4 regions of the Paenibacillus sp. Soil724D2 genome follow, and region 2 is predicted to be linked to each of the others. Evidence: riboswitches for the same ligand, from Rfam matches in the RefSeq annotation. Region 2 holds a riboswitch; each other region holds the start of a gene.
What was found. A riboswitch is a leader RNA that binds a small molecule or an ion and turns the genes downstream of it on or off. The one in region 2 is predicted to bind cyclic di-GMP.
Positions count from the first base shown of each region.

Region 1: linked by a shared signal. The riboswitch ahead of ASG85_RS06990 (dynamin family protein) and the one ahead of ASG85_RS36745 (putative motility protein) in region 2 are both predicted to bind cyclic di-GMP.
Region 3: linked by a shared signal. The riboswitch ahead of ASG85_RS00475 (C40 family peptidase) and the one ahead of ASG85_RS36745 (putative motility protein) in region 2 are both predicted to bind cyclic di-GMP.
Region 4: linked by a shared signal. The riboswitch ahead of ASG85_RS15975 (stalk domain-containing protein) and the one ahead of ASG85_RS36745 (putative motility protein) in region 2 are both predicted to bind cyclic di-GMP.

Region 1 covers NZ_LMRY01000005.1:52,030-56,247, forward strand. Annotated here, with positions in the region: gene ASG85_RS06985 (dynamin family protein) at 1-275, opposite strand, end outside; gene ASG85_RS06990 (dynamin family protein) at 303-1,784, opposite strand; cyclic di-GMP riboswitch class I at 1,894-1,980, opposite strand; gene ASG85_RS06995 (hypothetical protein) at 2,949-3,689, opposite strand; gene ASG85_RS07000 (hypothetical protein) at 3,755-3,946, opposite strand; gene ASG85_RS07005 (hypothetical protein) at 4,167-4,218, opposite strand, start outside.
Region 2 covers NZ_LMRY01000001.1:424,535-428,752, reverse strand. Annotated here, with positions in the region: gene carB (carbamoyl-phosphate synthase large subunit) at 1-705, shown strand, start outside; gene pyrF (orotidine-5'-phosphate decarboxylase) at 801-1,490, shown strand; gene pyrE (orotate phosphoribosyltransferase) at 1,530-2,171, shown strand; cyclic di-GMP riboswitch class I at 2,253-2,338, shown strand; gene ASG85_RS36745 (putative motility protein) at 2,359-2,559, shown strand; gene ASG85_RS02085 (LysR family transcriptional regulator) at 3,087-3,959, opposite strand; gene dapA (4-hydroxy-tetrahydrodipicolinate synthase) at 4,083-4,218, shown strand, end outside.
Region 3 covers NZ_LMRY01000001.1:98,626-102,843, reverse strand. Annotated here, with positions in the region: gene ASG85_RS00485 (thiamine pyrophosphate-dependent enzyme) at 1-1,765, shown strand, start outside; gene ASG85_RS00480 (hypothetical protein) at 1,836-2,129, shown strand; cyclic di-GMP riboswitch class I at 2,248-2,335, shown strand; gene ASG85_RS00475 (C40 family peptidase) at 2,500-3,453, shown strand; gene ASG85_RS00470 (ribonuclease H-like YkuK family protein) at 3,560-4,153, shown strand.
Region 4 covers NZ_LMRY01000015.1:3,485-7,702, forward strand. Annotated here, with positions in the region: gene ASG85_RS15965 (ArsR/SmtB family transcription factor) at 1-311, opposite strand, end outside; gene ASG85_RS15970 (3D domain-containing protein) at 756-1,445, shown strand; cyclic di-GMP riboswitch class I at 1,642-1,736, shown strand; gene ASG85_RS15975 (stalk domain-containing protein) at 1,808-4,218, shown strand, end outside.

The sequences.
Region 1 (4,218 bases), on a different contig from region 2:
ATATGATCAAGTTGGATAGCGGCAAGTCGTTTCTGATTATATTTCATACAAGCTTCTCTTATATCGTCGAAGTCCGGTAATGTACCCTGAAATACAATTTTAAATTCCGTTTCGTTAAGCTCGCCAATTAAGATATCAATCAATTGGTCCAACCAAACCTGTAACCGTTCATTATAAAATTTGACCAGCCTGCTGTCTTGGCTGATGTTTTCCCCATCAAATAAAATCTTTGTTTCCACTTTATAGGGATTATATCTTAAAAATACTTCTGTCATTTATGTCACCTTCCGTAATTTGATTTCTCAACTGGTTAACTGTAATAAAAAGCGCTCCAACAAGCCAATACCAGTTTTATTCAGAGCTTTTTGTAAGGATTGTGAGCTAAGCACAATATTACCGACTTGGACATCGATGTGGCTTTGAATTTTAACTTCAGAGATGGATAAAGAGCTATTAAGATTTCTTGCGATAACATTCATATCATATTCAGGAATTTGAAATAAACTATAAAAGGAGAGAAGATCTCTTGTTTCTTTTCTTGTAAGCTCTCTTCCTTCCAGTGCATAAGTAAACAAGCTTGCTGCATAAGCTGAGATTGGAATTACAGTTGGAGATTTAACGCCATGATCGGTGATGTATTTGATTGCAATATTCAAAGAGTCAAACATGTCGTCATCAGCATCCAAATCCAGTTGATCCACCTTGTTCAGCAAAAAGATAATATTCTTATCTAGCGCTACTTTTAAAACATTTTTCAATAGAATGCTATCATCCTCAGATGCAAGGTTAGTTACGTTTAATACATATAAAATCATATCAATGTCTGCTGTTTGTAATATATTATACGTAATTTCACCGTGCTCCCTATCCCTCGAATTATTAGTGCCAGGCGTATCCATAAACGATATCTTATGTCCCTTGAGCTCAGAATACGAATGTACTCTGCCTTCTAACTGAATCCTACTCACATCGGGATTATGGTTCCAATCAGTAACATCGGAATAAGTTACATCCCTTCGACTATCTAATAAGGTCCCGGAAGCAACACCAACCTCTTTCCTTAACACAGGGTTATTGGTAAACTCAACTATTTTGGATGTGCATGCTTTATTTTCAGATGGAAACATCTGTTTACCGATAAGAGCATTTAATACGGTCGATTTCCCAGAGCTCATTGTAGCGATAATTAATACTCTCGGTTGTTTGATCAGATCAAAGTTTCGATGTTCTTGTATAATATGATAGAAATAGGACAAGCAAGATAACTTTTTATTTTCCAACAAACTATTCACATTTTCATGTGCTAGAATCTTTAGTAATATCAGCCTGATTTGAACAGTTGTTGAAGGTGCAATTTCGAACAAGTCAGAATAAAGTTGTATTATTTTATTATGGTAAAACTGTTCAAAATTAGAGAGATTCAGAAATAATAGTTCAGCCAGCAAAAGTATGCAGTAATTGGCCTCAATAAATTTCCATTTAAGTAACCAGTTCTTATCGTAACCTATGAGTCTAATTCCCTTTTGTAGTAAATCAGTTTCGTTATTAGAACTAAGGTCCATAAACTTATCAAAGTCATGTTCTGTGATATGAAAAGCAGTCTTATAAGAATTCATAATATCTAAAATCTGCTCATTGTTTCTTTTACTTGATTTCAAAGCAATATAGATAAATACGACATATGAATATCGAATTGAATAATTTTCTTTGAGAATGGGATGTTTATCCAAATTAATCTTAGAAACCATCGATTCCAGTTCATAGTCTAGACTGGTAAATTCCATTGTACTTCCAGCCTCCTTTAAGATTGAAAATTAATAATTTTCGGTTTATTCTTGAAATTCGAAAAAAACATCACACGCAAGTGTGATGAGTTAATTTGGACACACCACTTTAGGCAACTCGGCCACCATAGAGTAGCTCATCCTTAGGCCCGAAGCTTTGCGTCCTTACTTTTCAATAAGCTTGCTATTGTCTAGTAGTTATTAGAAGCTCCTAGTTATTTACAGTATAGGTCTAAAGACTTAACCAGTCAACTAAATATTACAACTTTCGGCATGGTTCCCCAAGTGGGAGGCGGAGTTTTGACGAACGAAACTGAAGATATGCTACCAATGATTTACACACCTTAAGAAGCTTGAATGCTGTGCTTCTTGTACCTAGTAATAGCATTTACATACGCAATAGCAAATGAAATTTTGAAGTAATCATACATAATTGCATTTTGTATAATTGGAGCTAAAATCTATCAATAATTTCCTTCATAAACTTTCTTCTGAAATGCTGAATTTATTATTGATAATGTGGAAGGGCTTCCATAAGTGGCGTTCGTATAGCGATTCGTGACAAAAAAATCAATTCAGTGAAGACCTTTTTAAATGCAGCAAACCTACGGGTCTATTATTTATTCACTGTTGGCATTAATTCAAGACTACGGAATAGTGACATGCTGAACTTAAGGGGAAGTGATGTCGTTGAAAAAGATGAACTATCGGGGCGCTGATTTGTATACGGGAGAAGAAGACAAATAAGGTGAGGGATTTCCAGTGATGTGCCCAGCGAGGCATTGAAGAGTACCTCGCTGCACGAAAAAACTATTCAGATGCCAAACCACTATTTATTCCCCGAAATCAGCACACTGGTAAAATCCCTTTGCAACGGAATCAAGAATGGGCCTGGGACACATACCCTACGGTAAACATTTGGCTACCATTAATATGATTCAAATACTTCTCAATCAAACAACTCCTAATTCGATAACTTGACTGACATATGTTAGAGAAAAGCTTGTTCTTACATATACCCTGTAAGGTAAAAATTACTGAATTCTTGGTCTCTATTATCATCGAAACAGCATCAGTAAAATGGATTTATGGTCTTCCTTGCTATATCATAGTTTGTTCGGAGAACTTAGTTCTGAAAATTGAGTTATCAAATTATTAAGCGGGCTAAAGTTTTAATAATTTATAATTAATATATGCTTTGAGTAATCTTGGTTGCATTAAAAAAGGGAATAGTGCAACTTTTAACTTTTCAACTATATCTTTCCCATTAGATGAGTCAACAGGAAACAAATTAATTATTTTCAAATAATCCATAGTTAATAAAGTAAGAACTATCCAAAAAATTGATTCATTAAAATCGAGCGCAACCTTATATGTATTCAGTATTGTTTTATCTTTTTTTACACGAATAACAAATGGTAAGGAAAATATAAAAAATGATAAAATTATAGCTATAATAAAGAACCATTTACCAGCTACTGAACTAGTATCGATAAAATATACTAAAAAAAAGGTAGCAACAAAAGGCACGCAGAAAAAATTTACTATTGAAGATAGAGCGACTGATTTATTAATTCTCTCTTGTTTCAGACCAAGGAAGCAAAATGATATTATTAACAGAAATATGTATGTTATTATATTTTCTGCATTAAATCTATCGCTACTCGATACAATAATAAATATGATACCTATAATTACACCTAGAAATAGTACAAATCCATTAAGTAACATACGTCCGACCGTAATAAGAATCGTGATAAGTACATTAATTATTTTAGTTATCAATTTCCCAAAAACAAAAATGTATTCACTTATTATTCTAGTTAATTTTTCATGTATAGCAGATCTTGCATTTTCAGAAATACGTTCTATTGTTTCTTCAAGTCTAATAAGCCATTCTTTCATTGAGTTCTCCTCTAAAGATTTAGTTAATATTCAATTTTATTAATAATTCATAATCATTTTAGATCTCATAATAACATCTTCAATTTCCTCGAATTAACAATAGTTTGGGTCATATAAAGCAGCGAGTATAAATCCAATGAATAAATATAATGGCGAATAGGCAAAGTATCCATGCCAGACTTTCTTATTTTTTCAATCCATTTCAACGCGGCATCTTTTCCGATTTCACGATTCTGCATCGCAAACTCTATAGTCATTGGCAGGATCTCGTATTATATCGCATGCGAGTCAAAAATGAGAATTTCATAGAGGCAGTTACAATCCGCTTCGTGCATCGATTTCAATTTTGCATGTCCCACCAGTTAACTTGCTCACTGATTACCCTTCTAGAGTCGCTTCCTTGTAAATATCGGTCCTAATCCCTGATTTCATACCAGTAGATGAACATATTCTAGGGAATTAGTGTTTTTATAACAGTCACGAAACTGAATTAATTGGAGTTCTTAACCTGGCTCGATAGGCCTCAATA
Region 2 (4,218 bases):
TATGTGATCGAGGTCAACCCGCGTTCTTCCAGAACCGTGCCTTTCTTGAGCAAAGTAACGAACATCCCGATGGCCAACGTGGCTACACGCGTCATTATGGGACAAAAACTGGCTGATATGGGCTACCAAGGCGGCTTATGGCCGGAAGACAAGTACGTGTCAGTTAAAGTGCCAGTGTTCTCCTTCGCGAAGCTGCGCCGTGTAGATACGACGCTCGGACCTGAGATGAAATCGACGGGCGAGGTAATGGGGCGCGATATCAATTTTGCCAAAGCTCTCTATAAAGGCTTAATTGGAGCGGGGATGAAAATTCCTGCAGCAGGATCTGTCGTAGTAACGGTTGCTGACAAAGATAAAGAAGAAGCGATTGAAATCTTAAAGGGCTTCTATCGACTTGGATATAAAATCATTGCAACAGGCGGAACGGCAGCAGCGATCGAACAAGCTGGTCTTCCGGTAACGACTGTGAATAAGCTGAGCGAGGGTTCACCTAACATTCTGGATCTTATCCGCAGCGGTGAAGCACAATTCGTCGTGAACACACTGACCAAAGGTAAAGAGCCAGAGCGTGACGGCTTCCGCATTCGTCGTGAAGCAGTAGAGAACGGTGTGGTTTGTATGACATCACTTGATACAGTAAGAGCGCTTGTTAATATGCTTGAAGCGATCAACTTCTCCTCACGTGCAATGCCAATTCATGTCTAAGACTATGCTTACGAAGTCAGTTTTGCTAAAGCAAAACTCTAAGGAGAGTGACGAACTTGAGTACACTAACTCGTACAGATGTTACTGGACGCATTATGGTCGCTTTGGATTATGCGAACGCAGAAGGTGCTGAAGGGCTGCTAAAGCAGCTCGAAGGCATCCCTTGCTACGTGAAGGTAGGCATGCAGCTGTTCTATGCTGCGGGTCCTGGCTTCGTCGCGAGTCTGAAGGATCGCGGCTACAAGGTGTTCCTCGATGTGAAGATGCACGACATTCCGAACACGGTCAAAGGCGGCGCGGAAAGCGTGACGCGCCTTGGGGTGGACGTGTTCAATGTCCATGCTGCCGGAGGCAAGCAAATGATGGAAGCCGCCTTGGAGGGTGTTGACAAGGGGCTAGCTGTAGGTGGTTCGCGCCCGATCGTTATTGGCGTGACGCAATTAACCAGCACAAGTAGGCAGGTGCTGAACGACGAGATCGGCCTGACCGGTACGGTTGAGCAGGCCGTCATTCGTTATGCCCGCTTGGCGCATGCTGCGGGGCTTCAGGGGGTCGTCGCGTCACCGCTTGAGGTGACCGCGATTAAGGCAGCATGCGGTGACGGGTTCGTCACCGTGACGCCAGGCATTCGCCCTGCGGGAGCCGACGTGGGCGACCAATCGCGCATCATGACACCAGCTGAGGCGTTCGCGCAGGGGACGGATTATGTCGTGATCGGCCGACCGATCACAGGCGCAGCGGATCCAAGAGCAGCAATTGAAGCGATTATCGATTCAATCGTTTAGCATGCTTGGTCTAACAACGGAAGGAACGGTGGTAGGAATATGAGTCAACTCGAAACAATCGCGCAGCATATTGCAGCATCATTATTAGATATAGAAGCGGTGGCACTTCGACCGCAGCAGCCTTTTACATGGACTTCTGGCCTGAAGTCGCCAATCTATTGTGACAATCGTCTGACGATGTCACACCCAGCTATACGCGAAGCGATCGCCGACGGCTTCGCAGCTTTGATTCAAGAGAAATTCCCGGATGCTGAGGTTGTTGCTGGTACGGCAACAGCCGGCATTCCTCATGCCGCTTGGGTTGCTCAGAAGCTAGGTCTCCCGATGATCTACATTCGTGATAAAGCCAAAGGACATGGCAAGGAAAACTTGATTGAAGGTACTGTGAAACCAGGTCAAAAGGTGATCGTGATTGAGGATCTGATCTCTACGGGTGGCAGTTCTTTGAAAGCAGCTATTGCTGTCAAAGAAGCTGGCGCTGTAGCGTTGGGTGTGCTCGCGATTTTCTCCTATCAGCTAGATAAAGCTACCGATGCATTCCAAGCTGCTGATATGCCACTGTACACACTTTCCAACTACTCTACACTGCTTGAAGTGGCTCTGGAGAAGGGGAAAATCAAACAAGAGGACATGGAATTGCTTCGTTCTTGGAGATTGAATCCTGCTGCGTTTGGTGTGTAGGTCTGTATTTGCTCAATTGCGAGGATTGACGAATTATGTAAGTATATCCTATACTGGATAAGTGATAGGTACTGCCTAACATCTGCGAAATGGCAAATGACGCGAAAGCGACAGACGCAAAGCTATAGGGGCTACTCGGTTACACCGTATGCTTGCCAGCTACCGAACGATGAGAGGAGGAGTGCTCGTGAATATCAATAGTGTTCTAACTGCGATTAGTGGTGGAGATGCTTTGAAGCAAGCCGTTGGCCTTCAGCTTTTAAGCAAAGTAAGTGATATGCAAGCAGCTTCATCTAGTACTTTAGTACAGGATTTTGCTAAATCCCAACAGCTGGTTACCGCTTCAGCGACACCGCATTTGGGTGGCAATCTCGATATCCGCATATAAGTTCATAACAGAAGAAGCTCTACCTTTACGAAAAGGAGAGCTTCTTTTTTCATTATTTAATTAATATGTTTTGGGTGATGTTTTTTTCTCTTCTGTGGGAGAACTTACAGTGTAGAGCGACGGGCCTAAATTAAAGTAACTTAGCATGTGAGAACTCTGATGGCTATGTTATAGAAAAGAGATCGTCAATTTATTCGACCAATCTTACTCTACATTGAGGTCCGGATAAATTGTCATATATCCTGGATTGAGGTTGCTGGATGAATGAAGGCTTATTCGTTGTTGAAAGATGTTGCAGAGAGTGCAACAATTGCTGCCTAAATCCATCTAATCTCCCTTAGATGTTGCATAACGTACAACAATTTGGTCCTATTAAGGCAGTTTCGTAACAAATGGGTTCGAAATGAGGTACAACTATAATTTTGCCAAATAGCCTTTAGGCGTGTAACCAGTATAGCCCATCTAACTTCACAAAGCTGCTGATCGACTCTAAAGGACGAAGTATCCGTTTTTCTTTCTGGAGGAGGTTAACCTTCTGTCAGTTGTCGAATGAATGTTTGCAAAGGCTGGGACATCCACTTTTTGGGGTGCAGCAGCAGTTGAAGGTCCAATTTCAAGTCTGAATGTGAAAAAGGAAGATGGGCAAGTTTTCCTTGTTCCAGTTCGTTCTGTACAGCAATTTGGGGCAGCAGGGCAATACCGAGCCCATTCATGACGCAGTGTTTTATGGTTTCTAAATTACCGAGTTCAAATCCAATTTGAAGCGGGACAGCATGATCTTTTAGTAACTTTTCAAACATACCTCGATAGATGCAGCCCTCTTCTGTAACGATAAATTCGGCTTGCTGAAAATCAGTTAGCTGTATTTGTGTTCGTTTCGTTAGCGGATGCTCAAGCGGTGCCACCAAAACTAAAGGTTCTTCCCTGACCTTTGTACAAGCAAGTGTGGTATCTGCAGGATAACGATCTAGTAGGAGTCCAATGTCATAGTCCCCATCTCTTACTTTGGTAATAAGGGAAGCTTCACTATCAGGGAAGAGCTGGATATTCAGTCCAGGAAATTGTTGTTTCAGCACATGTAAATAGGGTGGTAAATAGTAAGCAGCGAGTGAGTTAATCGTACCTATCGTCAGTGTTCCACTGACTTCGCTTGTTATCATTTCTTTGGATTGATCATAGAGGTCAAGCATTTGCAAGACTAGCTTTAGCAAGCTTTCACCGGGTGCAGTTAACCGAAGCTGACGCCCGTATCTTTCGAAAAGAGGGACCCCATATTCTCGTTCCAACTTTTGTATTTGCATCGTAATACTCGATTGCGCATAGCCCAATTCTTCAGCAGCTCGTGTAAAACTCTTTCTCCGTGCAACCTCCCGAAAGGTTCGGAAATAGGTTAAATCCATGGGAACCCCTCGCTTTATTATTAAAATTTTTGATGAGTCTTATCATTTATTATAGCTAACTGTGATCCAATGATCCATGCTAAAGTGAATATACAAATGAATGAGGACTGGGAGATGATTGGAATGTTAAGAGAGAAAGACTTACATGGGATCTATGTTCCCATTATTACGCCGTTTGATGAGGAACACGAGGTGGATGCATCCTCTTTTTATAATCTTGCTTATAATTTATTTCAAGATGAGGTAGACGGACTGGTCG
Region 3 (4,218 bases), 330 kb from region 2:
TTCGGACGGTTATTTCACGTCCCACCAAAAACGTAGAGTACAAACGTTCGCGCATCGTGAGGATGTGCATGCTTTCGTCGGTGAGAAGCCACAGGGCTTCCCAGATACGCTAGATCGTAATAATCCGATTACCGTAGGTCCTTATATGAATGAGCCGGATTATATTAATAACTGCTACCAGCAGTCCATGGCCATGTATAACGCTGAAGGTGTTTATGACCGTATTCGGCAGGAATATGCTGAGTTGACAGGCCGTGATTATCCGATTCTTGAGCTATATCGGATGGAGGACGCGGAAGTCGCCGTGTTCTTGATGAATTCGGCTTCCGAAATCATCAAAGACGTCGTCGACCAGCTCCGCGAGAAGGGCATAAAGGCCGGATCGATCGCGCCGAATATCATCCGTCCATTCCCAGCAAAGCAGATCGCTGAAGCTTTGCAGCATGTGAAGGCGATCACCGTTGGCGATCGCGCGGATTCCTATGGCGGCCATGGCGGCAATATGGTCAACGAAATTAAAGCGGCGCTGTTCACACACGGGAACAGAGATACGCTTGTCATAAGCCGAATCTACGGCTTAGGTGGCAAGGACTTTTATGCCGAAGACGGGCATAATTTGTTCCAATTTGCCATTGACGCTGTACAAAGCGGCAAGGTTGAGGTTCCCTTCGATTACTATGGCCACACGCCAGGTGATCTTTCAAAAGCGCCGAAGCGGGTGTTGACGCCGATGAAGTATGAGGATTTGAAGACGGGACTCATCACGGTAACACCGGATGAGAACACGGGCAAGCTGAATGTACGTATCCCGCCTTTACGTGCATTGACGAAGAAACCAAAGCGTATTGCGCCGGGGCATGGCGCATGTCCAGGCTGCGGCATTTTCTCTGGCTTGGAGCTGTTTTTCAAGGGGATTGAAGGCGATATTGTCTCGATCTTCCATACAGGCTGTGCCATGGTTGTAACGACAGGTTATCCGTATTCGGCTCACAAAGCGACGTATATTCATAATCTGTTCCAGAACGGCGCAGCGACCCTCTCAGGGGTTGTGGAGATGTTCTGGGAGCGCAAGCGACGTGGCGAGCTCGACCATTTGGGTTTGAAGGACGATTTCACCTTCGTGATGATTACTGGTGACGGCGGGATGGATATTGGCATGGGACCGGCGATCGGAGCGGCTTTGCGCAATCATAAAATGATTATCCTCGAGTACGATAACGAGGGATACATGAATACAGGTGCGCAGTTGTCTTATTCGACGCCAATGGGTCATCGCACATCGACTTCGAACGTTGGGAAGCATCAGGGTGGTAAAGTGTTCCATCACAAGGATACAGCGCAAATTATGGCTGCTACCCATATTCCGTATGTATTTACGGGGTCGGAAGCGTATCCGCAGGATCTTGTAAAGAAAGCCGCGAAAGCACAATGGTACGCCCAAAATGAAGGATTGGTATATGGGAAAATTCTCATTGCCTGTCCACTCAACTGGTTGTCGGATGACCAGGAAGGCTCCAATATCGTCGGAGCTGCGGTAGATTCCTGCTTCTTCCCGCTCTATGAAGTAGAGCACGGAGTTACGTCCATCACGTATAACCCGGAGGATAAGAGCAAGAAGATTCCACTGTCGGATTGGCTCAAGACGATGGGGAAAACGAAGCATATGACGAAGCCTGAATATGAAGGTTCCCTGAAATCGTTCGAGACGGAAGTTGAACGCCGTTGGAATATGTTAAAAGCGAAGCATGAGAATGCTTATTTATAAGTCGTCATCATAAAAATGAAGGCACATTCACCATGATGGTGAACGTGCCTTTTTATCGGAGGAATGAAAGATGCCCTATGTACTGCAGCACAAAACATCGCAACAGATTTTCACATGTACACAAGTCAATCACTACGGTTTAGCCTATTATGGCGTTAAATTTTGGCCGGATTTAGAAGCGGCTGAGCAGCAGTATTCTGCTTTTCTACACAACGTTGGGGGAATGGAGACGGATACTTGGCATGTGACTGAGCTTGAGGAAGGGGAAATGAAGCTCTGCAATGTGAAGTTGAAAAATGACCCTAATTTGCAAGTGTTTTGGCCTCTTACACGAAAACCGGAAGTCCGTAAACCGGAAAAATAAACCATAGCGTCAATAGGTACGCAGCCACTATGATTTCGACAACAAACGCAACCTTTCGCCTATATTCGTGAAGGCCCCCTCAAACTATAATAAGGATGCGAATGAAAAAATTAACATCACAACGGAATGGCAAACCGAGCGAAAGCTTGGGACGCAAAGCTACAGGGGCTCTCGTGCCTAAAGCAGAGTGCTAGCCAGCTGTCGAATGCGATGGGACCCTTCTACAAGAAGAGGATGACCCAGTTGAGGCAAAAGGGTCATCCTTTTTACGATGAAGAGGAAGTGTCAGGTTCAAATTATCCATTTCGTCAGTACGGTTTTACGTAACTCAAATACAGCTAGAGTGATATAAACCTATGGAGGTATGACGATGAGAAAATGGACGATCGTCCTTGGTATGCTAGTTTTAGCGCTTACTTTTGTAGTCCCGGCAGCTATTCAGGCAGATGAGGGGATAACGACGAAGGCCCAAATTGTTTCGGGCGTAAGTTTCAGAGATCAAGCTAGTACTGCAAGTAATGTTATACGGTTATTGAAAACAAACGAAATTGTCACTGTCACCGACTATGTAACGACGAATTGGTATAAAATCAAGGATGCGCAGGGTGTAAGCGGTTATGTTTCGACGAATAGCAAATACATAAAAATAATTAGCAATGCGGAAATCATTTATGGCGTAAACTTTCGCACACTTCCAGCTTCCGATCCCGGCTCTAAGGTTATTCGGATGCTTAGTAAAGGGGAAGACGTCCTCGTTAAAGAAAAAGTCAACGATAGTTGGTACCAAATCCAAGATGCCAATGGAATTAGCGGTTATATAAGCACAAATAGTAAATACATAAGCACTGATTTCTCCGTCATCAAACCCAATCTGCCTCTCGCCGAAGAAATTGAAGCCGTTATTGCAGCTGGCAAAGTTTACTTAGGCACTCCTTATGAATTTGGTTCGGAACGCAACGATACCACGACCTTCGATTGCTCGGATTTCATTCAAACGATGTTCTGGGATGCTCTACGATTATCCGTTCCTAGCGATTCACAAGCACAAGGCAACTATGTTAAATCGTTAGGTCCTGTTAGTAAGGACTGGACAAGTTTGAAACGTGGGGATCTGATGTTCTTCAGCAGCTACAAAGGGAGTAAAGCATCAGATTATGATAATGTGAACGTTCTTACAGAACCGATCACGCATGTTGGACTATATTTAGGAAATGGGAATATGCTGCATACGTATTCGATCGAATCCGGCGGTGTTCGTATGGATACGATCGCTGGAAAGCAATGGGAAAATCGATTTTTGTACGGCGGCCATGTTTTACGATAAGTGATGGTTCGATCAGAGGAACTTTGCCATATACTATAGATAGGGGCGGATGCAGCTTCAGCATCCGCTTCTTCCTCATTCTAAGAAGAAAGGAAGAACCTTATCTTTGAAACCTTTGACGACGACCCATCCACTGGAATTTCGGAACACAACGGAAAGAGGACTAAACCTAGATACCGTACACGAGCGTATTCTCCATTTCATGCGTCACGACCCCGTAGCAACCTACAAATTTATTATTGGTACGGATTGTCAGGTACACCAAGGTCATACGAAATTCATTACTGGTGTAGTTATCCAGCGGTTAGGAAAAGGAGCGTGGGCGTGTTATCGTCAAGTCATCGTTCATCGGGCCCTACATTCGATTAGAGAAAAACTTTCGATGGAAACTGCTCTGAGTGAAGAGATTGCGATGTATTTTGATGAGTCTAAGCGACAGGATATGGAAAACATCATTCTTCCACATCTGTATCAGGGTGCTTCCTTTGATATGTTTATTCATATTGATGCAGGTGACGATGAGAATAAGAACCGGACGGCTAAATTCGTCCAAGAGATGGTAAGGAGAGTGGAATCCGTCGGCATGGTTCCTGTTATTAAACCGGATTGTTATGTAGCTTCGGCTTATGCCAACCGTTTTTCGAAGAAGCCGTATCAGCCAATTTATGAGAATCATGAGGTCATCGATGGCATCCTATAAAAGTTATAGAAACCGTTAGTTCGATGTGGTCTCCTCGATCATAGGAACTGACGGTTTTGTTTGGT
Region 4 (4,218 bases), on a different contig from region 2:
TCCTTCTCTAACATTTGCTGCAAATAATCGTCCAAGCGATCAAATCTCTCTTCCCACATGCGGCGGAAAGAGTCTAGCCATCCATCTAGCTCCTTGAGCGACTGAAACTGCAGCTTATAGATTCTTTTATTCGCAGACGGTTGTACCTCGACAAGTTCTGCATCACTAAGCACACGGAGATGCTTGGATACTTGCGGCTGCTGGAGCTCAAGCCGATCCGCTATTTCCCCGACGGTAAGGGGACCGTCACGCAAGAGCTCGACAATGTGCAAGCGGTTTGGCTCGGCAAGAGCACTGAAAGTCTTATTCATAGACATAATATACTCCAGATGGAATATTCCTGTCAAGGAATATTTGTGAACTACTGTATGTTGAAAAGCAAGAAAGACTGCCACACCGGCAGTCTCCTACTTTCACGTTTGTTAGTTTAAGCCAAGATTTGTTTTGTATACTACTGAGCATTCTTATTTCTTTATGGTTTGTTTTTTTTAGCGCTCTGTCCGCCTTGGTTTGCGTTGGTCCCCACATGTTTGTTGATCTGTCCTCCGCCTTCAACTCTTTGAATACGAATATTACCGTTGAAAATGGTGATATAGTAAATCAATAGACCGTTTTTACTAGGTTTATAAGATTTCATAAGAATTGTCCATTATGTCTATCAAATTGAAAAAAATATATACGAGACGTATATAAATCATAGAATTGGACGAATCTAGTAGCTATAACTCTATTATTTTTTAAGAGGAGGAGATACTATGTTTCGTAAAATTCTTTATGTTACTTTGACGCTTCCGTTGCTGCTTTGTTTGTGGCAGGTGCAACCCGCCTATTCGTACCCTGAAAGTGAAGATGGGGGGGAATTACCTCCTACGTATAGTATGGCAAGAAATGCAGCTCCTGTGGAAGAAGCCGCTCAAGCTGAGCTTGTTCAGCCAAGGACGCAATACCAAGTGGACCGCGGAGATACGCTGTTCAAAATTGCACGTGATTTTGGCGTATCCGTAGATGACCTTATCAATTCAAACAATATTCCAAATCCGAACCAGCTAACGATAGGTCAAAGTTTAACGATTCCGAAGAGTGAATCCGAGATTGGTTTACCAAATGGTCAAAAGAAAATTATCAAAAAAGTGTTGAACACAACCCTTACAGCTTATACGGCTGGCGTTGAATCAACAGGTAAAAAGGCATCCCATCCCATGTATGGCATCACATTTAGTGGTCTTAAAGCCAAAGAAGGACGCACGATCGCCGTGGATCCTGCAGTAATCCCTTTAGGTTCTACGGTGTTCATTGACGGCATCGGGATTCGTAAAGCGGAGGATATAGGTTCGGCTATTCGCGGTTCGAGAATTGATGTATTTATGAATGATTTGAGTGACGCTCAAGAATTCGGTGTAAAGAAGAATGTGAAAGTCTATTTGCTAGATAGAGAGAATATTTAAGTCAGAAATTTATCAGGGCAAAGGTCAACCGGGACATCCGGTTGGCCTTTTTTGTGTGATATCACACACTTTGTGCATGTATTTCCTCTTTTTTGTAGAAAAGTGTTGAAATTTGAAAAAACGTGGATTAATATGGAAAACAGTTGGTTCTAATTAACTAGTACGAATGAGTAAAAATACCTAATAACCAAGCAATAATGAACAAAGGCAAATCCATCGAAAGGTGGAGACGCAAAGCCACGGGTCTAAGCCATGAGTCATATCTCATGGGATGATAGCCGGGTTGCTCTATTGAGCTTGGTTTTTTTGTGTTATCTAACATGGAGATTGAGAAGGAGCGAGGGCATGTGGGGTTTATAAGAATGAAATTATGGGTGCTTATCTTGATGGTTGTCATTGGCGCAGGATCGTTAGGCTTGCTGCCAAAAAGCGCCTTCGCGGAGTTATTCACCTCAACGGACAAGCTTACCGAGTACACGCTACCTGAGTCTGAAGCGAAGATCACAGGCAATCAGATGGTGTACTTAGGCAAAGATAATCCTGGTTGGTGGCAGGTGTTCAGCCGCAATTTAGAGACCGGAGAGTTGAAGCAACTTACTGACACCAAGAAGTATAAGCAATACTTATCTGCAGGAGGAGGCTATGCCGTCTATTTGGAGGACCAAAAGCATGTTATGCTTGTCAATCTTCTAACCGGTGAAGTAACCAAGACTGAAATCTCTCCGTATTCCTATGATCAATTTGCCACTGATGGGAAATATGTTGTTTTCTACAAACCGATTGAAGGGATACTCAGGGTTTATAACTTAGAAACAAAAGTAACCTCAGAAATCGGAAAAGGCAGAAGGGCTCTAATTGAAAATGGTATTGTCGTCTATATTAGCGATAAGGGGAGCTTAGAACGCTATAACGCAATGGATGGATTGTCCAGGACATTGTACAAGCCAACAGAAGGTTATATCAGGAATGATAAGAAATTTGCATTTGACGGCAAAAACGTTATCTGGATGCATGCATTTACTTCCAAGCCAGATTATGAGACAAGGATGCTGAATGTCGAGGATATCGACACCGTACCAAAGGTTCTAAGCACCTTCAAGGAATTAGGAGATATTTTCTCGCAAGTATCCATTGGTACTAGTATAGCGGCATGGCCGGAGTTCAAAAATGGAGCTAACCATATTGTCGCTGCCGATCTTTCTTCAAGACAAACTGGCATTGTTGGAGACAATGAAGTCCTCATTGGCATCTATAACGACCAGCTTGTATTGAGAATGAAGGACGAAACCATCCAACTTCGCCGGCTCGAAAAGACAGGTGAAGGTCAGGTAGAAGACACGCTCGTTTCGGCTGTTCCTTATTTCTATAGTGTTCCTACTGGTATCAGGGGAAGTATTGGGAAATTGGGTAATATTAAAAAACTGTCTACACAGGACGATAGCGTAACCGTATACTCACCGAAAGACCCGGAATCTGATTTTTATGAAGCTGTCACAATTGACTTCAAGGATGATAAAGATTTAGCGCTTACCAAAGCACTTAAGCCTGGCCAAAAAATGGTCAGCTACCCGTGGGCTGTGTCCTATGAGTCGAGGGATGACGTCTTGAAGCTCTCGATGACCTATATGAAGGAAAGAGTTCCTGCAGGAGGTCTGAACAAACTGGGGATATATCGACTAGATTCCGGCTTGTGGACTTACATGGGCGCTCTGCTAGAGGAGAATAACACACGGTTATTTACGGACATTTCTCAGTCAGGTGTTTATGCTGTGCTTTACTTCGATGTTCCGAATGAGTTTGTTCGTGATTATTGGATACAGAAGCGAATTGAACTATTAAATGCAGATAAACCGATTCGTGTTTTCTTGGACGGAGAAGAAGTGGTCTTCCATCAGTCCCCTGTACTGAAGGATGGATCAACGACGGTTGAATTTAGACCTATTTTCGAAAAACTGGGTTTAGACATTGAATGGAACGACTCCAAACAAAGTGTAACAGGAACGAGTCAGGGTAAGTCGCTCTCCCTCATATTAGGACAGGATGAAGCGAACGTGAATGGCAGTACTACCTCAATGCCTACCGCTCCTTTTCTAAATCAGGGTTACACCTTCGTACCGCTGCGCTTTGTTGGCGAAGCAACGGGGCGCAAGGTGCTGTGGGATGCTAATCTGAAATCCGTTTATATCTACGATCCTGCAACTGAAGGAAAGCTGTACGGTGACAACGGCGCACTTCTATATGAAGGTCAAGTCAAGAATGGCCAAATGAACGGCAAAGGAAAGCTATACCGCGATAATGGCTCAGTTTGGTACGATGCCGTGTTCCATGATAATGAAGTCGTTGGACCAGGCGTCATCTATTTTTCAGGTAACCAATACGGTCGCGACCGAACAGGTGAAATTGCGATTGCGCAGAAGTTCGAGGACGGTCGTCAGACAGGCTATGTTATCAATATTGACGATAGTAGTTTCGTAGCTTACGAAGGTGAAACTAAATTAGGGGTTTTTCAAGGGAAAGGTAAGTTTTACATCGTAGATAAGCTTGTCTACGATGGCGAGTTTAAAGACAATTTGTATGACGGTTATGGCAAGTATTTTATAAATGGAATTCTTCGATACGAAGGCAATTGGGTTAAGAACATCCCTAATGGATACGGTAAGACTTATGAAAAATCTGAAGACAAGGTTTATCTCTATGAAGAGGGACAATATGCTGACGGAATGCTTAACGGGAAGGGAACTCAATATTATTCATCAGGTGCCAAATATTACGA